Linked DNA regions of Zobellia nedashkovskayae. The protein of the gene in region 1 binds, or shares a complex with, the protein of each later gene. Links are inferred from orthologs where the notes say so. Each region holds a gene or a part of one and is shown on either strand. Other genes may lie near its edges.

Region 1 (3,273 bases):
TACTTGGACATTATCCATATTACTAGTAGTTCTTATATTGGCATCTAACGTTGCTCTTAAAGGTAACTTCAGTGACACCGATTCAAAACTTTTAAACGGAGACGGCATTGAGACCGTTGTTCCGGAAACAGTTCCAGAAGCTTTGCCAGAACAGGCACCTGCTCCGGTAAGTACGCCTGCCGAATAGCTTAGAAATTCCAAATAATAACATACAAAAATGCCAGCTTAGTGACAAGCTGGCATTTTTGGTTTAACAATGTGTCAGTTTTCATGTAATGGCATAATTTCTGCCCATTAGGATTCAAGAATATAATTTTTCAAACTAAAAACTAAAAATATGGCAAAAGTGAACATTAAACCATTAGCAGATAGGGTTCTTATCGAGCCTATGGCTGCTGAGACTAAAACAGCATCAGGTCTTTACATTCCAGATACTGCCAAAGAAAAACCTCAACAAGGTAAAATCGTTGCAGTTGGACCAGGCACCAAGGATGAAAAGGTGACAGTTAAAGTTGGCGATACTGTTTTATATGGTAAATACGCAGGCACTGAGCTTAAGCTTGAAGGCGTAGATTATTTAATGATGCGTGAAAGTGACGTTTTAGCTATCATATAGTTTCTTTCACATTCTAGTAACCACTAGAGTTCTTAAAGAAATACATAAGATTAATTTAAAATATTCTCACTTACGTGAGAAAAACAAATACTAATATTTATTATGGCAAAAGATATAAAGTTTGATATCGATGCACGCGACGGCCTAAAAAGAGGTGTCGATGCATTGGCAAATGCGGTAAAAGTAACATTAGGACCTAAGGGTAGAAACGTAATCATCAGCAAGTCTTTTGGTGCTCCACAGGTAACTAAAGATGGTGTAACTGTTGCAAAAGAAATAGAGTTGGCAGACCCTCTAGAAAACATGGGTGCCCAAATGGTTAAAGAAGTTGCTTCTAAGACTAATGACCTTGCAGGTGATGGTACTACTACAGCTACTGTTTTAGCTCAAGCTATCGTTAAAGAAGGTTTGAAGAATGTTGCCGCTGGTGCAAATCCAATGGATTTGAAAAGAGGTATTGATAAAGCTGTAGAAGCAATTGTTGCCAACATAGCAAAGCAATCTAAAAAAGTAGGTGATTCTTCTGAAAAAATTAAGCAAGTAGCTTCTATTTCAGCTAACAATGACGAAACTATTGGTGATTTAATCGCTAAAGCTTTCGGAAAAGTTGGTAAAGAAGGTGTTATCACCGTAGAAGAAGCTAAAGGTACTGACACTTATGTTGATGTTGTAGAAGGTATGCAATTTGACAGAGGTTACCTTTCTCCATATTTTGTTACCGATTCAGAAAAGATGGTATCAGAATTAGAAAGTCCTTATATCTTATTGTTCGATAAGAAGATTTCTTCAATGAAAGACCTTCTTCCTGTATTGGAGCCAGTTGCTCAATCAGGAAAACCACTTTTGATTATTGCCGAGGATGTTGATGGTGAAGCATTAGCTACTTTAGTTGTAAACAAATTAAGAGGTTCTTTAAAAATTGCTGCTGTTAAGGCTCCAGGATTTGGTGACCGTAGAAAAGCAATGTTAGAAGATATCGCTATTTTAACAGGTGGTACTGTTATTTCTGAAGAAAGAGGATTCTCTCTAGACAATACTACTCTAGATATGTTAGGTACTTGTGAAAAAGTACAAATAGACAAAGACAATACTACAATCGTAAATGGTGGTGGTGTTGCAAAAGATATCAAAACAAGAGTTAATCAGATAAAATCTCAAATTGAGACTACTACTTCTGATTATGACAAAGAAAAACTTCAAGAGCGCTTAGCTAAGCTAGCTGGTGGTGTTGCCGTACTTTATGTAGGTGCTGCTTCTGAGGTTGAGATGAAAGAGAAAAAAGACCGTGTAGATGATGCTTTACATGCAACGAGAGCTGCAGTTGAAGAAGGTATCGTTGCTGGTGGAGGTGTTGCATTGGTAAGAGCTAAATCTGTTCTTGCTAAAATAGCTACTGAGAATGAAGATGAAGCAACAGGCTTACAAATCGTAGCCCGCGCCATTGAAGCTCCTTTAAGAACTATAGTGTCTAATGCAGGTGGTGAAGGTTCTGTAGTAATCGCAAAAATCCTGGAAGGTAAAGGTGATTTTGGTTACGATGCAAAATCTGAAACTTATGTTGATATGATGAAAGCTGGTATTATTGATCCTGCTAAAGTAACTAGAGTAGCATTAGAAAATGCTGCATCTGTTGCTGGTATGATCTTAACTACCGAATGTGCTTTAACAGACATTAAAGAGGATACTCCTGCCGGCCCACCAATGGGTGGAGGCGGAATGCCCGGAATGATGTAGTGGCGAGGCGCCACAGCCAATTATTGATTAATTGGTTTGTGCTATCAATATTATAATATTAAACCGCTCTTGAATATCAAGAGCGGTTTTTTTATTCACTTCTACCAACAAAAAAACCATCCTTTTTTAAGAGATGGTTTTCCTGTCCGATGTCTAAATCCTATCGGGTTTACTGACTACTTCTTTTTAGGAGCAGCTTTCGGAGCGGCCTTTTTACCAGCTTTTGCTGATAACGGCTTAGCAGATGATTTACCTGCATTTTTTGCTTGTGCCATAATTTCGAGTATTAAATAAAACTAATCTAAGGTATATCACTTTTTGATTCGTGATATTTTCTTTGGCAAAAAATTAACTAAAATATTTTAAGCCATTTCAACTCAATTAAAATCAGCTTTATTATCCTAATGAAAAACTATTTACTCTTAATGATCAGCACCATCATCTGAATTATCTTCTCTATACCTGCAACAAGGATGAACACTTTCATATGCTTCTTCAGTTGCTTTTAATTCTTTGGTATCGTGACCAACAGCTACAATTGCCGTTTTAATTTTCATTGGGTCGGTTTTACGCTCATCCATAATTACCGCAAGTTGGTGTGTTGGAATGTCCCAAGAAGCATATTTTACACCTTTTACGTTAAGTGCAGCCTTCTCTATTCGTTCTTTACACATAGCACATTTACCGTCAACGTCAAAAGTCATTTTCTTATTCTTTTCCTGAGCAAACGTTACCAAGGTAATCAAGGCCATTGCAATTGATAAAATTGTAGTTTTCATATATCTTATTATTTGTTATTGTTATTGTTATTGAATTTTAATTCTAAAACCTCCGTAGAACATCCGGCCCATGATAGGTGAATATATAACAGTTGTATCAAAATTAGGGCCAAAAGGATTGTCAGCTCCTAAGACTGGATTATC
Region 2 (3,171 bases), 350 kb from region 1 along the record:
AGCGCAGATATTATTGGTATTAATAGGGTGAGTACAACTATCAATTCCAATTTTGAAGATGAATCATTATCCGCAAGCGGGAATTATGAACGTACATTTGGCAAGATAAAAGGTTCCGTAAGAGGGAATGTGTCATGGTCTACAACCAATAATTTAATAGATAATCAACAACGTACATCCAATTCTTTTACGCAGAACTATACAGGCGCATTGTCTACTAATTTCAAAAATGCACCCAATTTAGAATTGGGGTATAGGTACACCGTAAACAATTATGAAAACGGAAATTTAGAGACTACATATTTTACAAGTAGGCCTTATGCTAGGTTTGATGCCACTTTTCTGAAGAATTTTATTTTTAATATTGATTATGACTATTATAATTATACAGACAAGGAAGATACCATAGCCAATACCTATAGTTTTTTGGAATCCAATATTACCTATCAGAAAAAAGATAGCCATTGGGAGTATGGTCTTAAAGGCACCAACCTTCTAAATACCACAACATTGAATAGAGATAGCACCAATGATTTATTTTTTACTACAGAAACCTATTTTGTACAGCCTCGCTACATACTTTTCTCTGTAAAATATGACCTATAATCCATAATAAACAAGGGGCTTAAATATGATATTTATTAATTGAGGTAATAAATAACACGATATTAATATATTCAACTAAACATTTTTTATACTTTTGCGTCCTAGTTATAAATAAAGAGGAGGGATTTGACTGATTGCAACCTCTGTTTTGAGTCTGAGATAGACTATGAAACAAAAAAAATGCTAAAGCAGTTGATGTTGAATATTTTCACATCATCTTCTTCTGGCATTCCGTTCAAATCCTTTTATAAAAATAGAAGTTTGTTATGCCATATTTATTTACTTCCGAATCTGTTAGCGAAGGACACCCTGATAAAGTTGCCGATCAAATAAGCGATGCCTTATTGGATCACTTTTTGGCTTTTGATCCAGAAAGCAAGGTTGCTTGTGAAACTTTGGTTACCACAGGTCAGGTAGTTTTAGCCGGTGAGGTTAAAAGTGATACTTATTTAGATGTTCAAACCATTGCAAGAGATGTAATAAACGCAATTGGTTATACCAAGGGAGAATACCAGTTTAGTGGAGACTCTTGTGGAGTTATTTCTCTTATTCATGAGCAGTCGCAAGATATTAGCCAAGGTGTTGATCGTGGTCAAAAAGAACAACAAGGAGCAGGAGATCAAGGTATGATGTTTGGTTATGCTACTAAAGAAACGGAAAACTACATGCCTTTGGCGTTAGATATTTCCCATAAAATTCTTCAGAATTTAGCAGACTTGCGTAGAGAAGGTAAAATCATTGAGTATTTAAGACCGGATGCCAAATCTCAGGTTACTATTGAGTATTCCGATGATAATGTGCCTCAACGAATAGATACTATTGTTATCTCTACACAACATGATGCTTTTACTACAGATGATGACGTTATGTTGGCGAAAATCAAAAAGGACCTTGTAGAAATTTTAATTCCAAGAGTTGTTGCGCAATTGCCTAAGGCAACTCAGGATTTGTTTGACGATAAGATTAAATATCACATCAACCCAACCGGAAAGTTTGTGATTGGTGGGCCTCATGGTGATACTGGACTTACAGGAAGAAAAATAATTGTTGATACTTATGGTGGTAAAGGAGCCCATGGTGGTGGTGCTTTTAGTGGAAAAGACCCAAGTAAGGTAGATAGAAGTGCCGCTTATGCAGCACGCCATATTGCTAAGAATTTAGTAGCAGCAGGTATTGCCAATGAAATTTTGGTACAGGTTAGTTATGCTATTGGAGTGGTAGAACCTACTTCTATATATGTAGACACGTACGGTACATCTAACGTTAACCTTTCTGATGGTGAAATTGCCAAGAAAGTGAAGACACTTTTTGATATGCGTCCACATGCTATTGAAGAACGTTTAAAGTTGCGTAATCCTATTTATTTAGAATCTGCAGCTTATGGTCATATGGGTAAAGAACCAAGAACAGTAACTAAGGTTTTTGAATCGCCATACAACGGTCGTATTGAGAAAGAAGTGGAATTATTTACTTGGGAGAAATTGGACATGGTAGATGAGGTGAAAAAAGCCTTTAATTTATAAATTTTTCAAAAATGTTGGTGAATTTAAATTAACCGACTATATATTTGCATTCACAAAAGTTCAAACACGTATTGAATAGTTATCAAGAAAGGTGGAGGGAATAGACCCTTTGAAACCTTAGCAACCCTTTGCTTCTTTGCGCAGAGAAGGTGCTACATTCTATCCCTATAATATTGGGACAGATAACAAAATAGATTACTCATACTAATCTTTTGCCTTCTTATAACTCTTTTGATATTTTACCTAATTGCAGGCTGCAGTTTAGGGTTGGGCTTTTAATTATTTTAAATAACAATTAAAAATCTAAGATTATGAGTGACCAGAAATTCTCAACCAACGCTTTACATGCCGGACATGATCCCGCACAAACAGGAGGAACACGTGCCGTACCTATTTATCAAACATCATCATATGTTTTTAATGATACAGACCATGCGGCTAATTTATTTTCGTTAGCAGAACTTGGTTTTATATATACTAGATTGAACAACCCTACCAATCAAATTCTTCAAGATAGATTGGCTGCCGTAGAAGGTGGGGTAGGAGCTGTAGTTTTTGCTTCGGGAACTGCTGCTATTTCTACAGGTTTATTAACACTTTTAAAAGCGGGAGACCATATTGTGGCTTCCAGCAGTTTATATGGTGGTACTTTCAATTTATTGAATGTTACCTTGCCAAGATTGGGAATCACTACTACTTTTGTAGATGCTTCTGATCCAGAAAGTTTTGGAAAAGCAGTACAGGATAATACAAGGGCTTTCTTTGTAGAATCGTTAGGTAATCCAAAATTGGATGTACTAGATTTAAAAGCGATTTCAAAACAAGCTAAAGCGGCACAGGTGCCTTTTATTGTAGACAATACAGTGGCTTCACCAGCACTTTTGAATCCTATTGAGCATGGTGCTAACTTGGTTATACATTCACTTACTAAATATATTGGTGGTCATGGTTCTTCTTTAGGGGGAGCTATAATTGACGCCGGAACTTTTGATTGGACTAACGGAAAATTCCCTGAATTTACTGAGCCATCCGCAGGTTACCA

What was found.
Region 2: the proteins of groL (region 1) and metK are in contact, whole or in part, in a cryo-EM structure (PDB 8P4O), measured with the Escherichia coli proteins. The link is inferred for Zobellia nedashkovskayae from one-to-one orthologs.

Annotation. Positions count from the first base shown.
Region 1 is NZ_JADDXR010000002.1:2,029,260-2,032,532, reverse strand. What follows is about bases 99-3,034. They hold groL (chaperonin GroEL), read left to right. Parts: upstream 99-718; coding sequence 719-2,350; downstream 2,351-3,034. Other genes in these bases: IWB64_RS08545 (heavy-metal-associated domain-containing protein), read right to left, coding at 2,773-3,034; IWB64_RS08555 (co-chaperone GroES), read left to right, coding at 338-616; secG (preprotein translocase subunit SecG), read left to right, coding at 99-187. In the rest of the region: more of secG, read left to right, coding at 1-98; more of IWB64_RS08545, read right to left, coding at 3,035-3,129; IWB64_RS08540 (TonB-dependent receptor), read right to left, coding at 3,157-3,273.
Region 2 is NZ_JADDXR010000002.1:2,381,393-2,384,563, forward strand. The notes cover bases 167-3,000. They hold metK (methionine adenosyltransferase), read left to right. Parts: upstream 167-872; coding sequence 873-2,129; downstream 2,130-3,000. Other genes in these bases: IWB64_RS09940 (carboxypeptidase-like regulatory domain-containing protein), read left to right, coding at 167-606; IWB64_RS09950 (O-acetylhomoserine aminocarboxypropyltransferase/cysteine synthase family protein), read left to right, coding at 2,441-3,000. Outside these bases: more of IWB64_RS09940, read left to right, coding at 1-166; more of IWB64_RS09950, read left to right, coding at 3,001-3,171. UniProt on the Escherichia coli protein: Catalyzes the formation of S-adenosylmethionine (AdoMet) from methionine and ATP.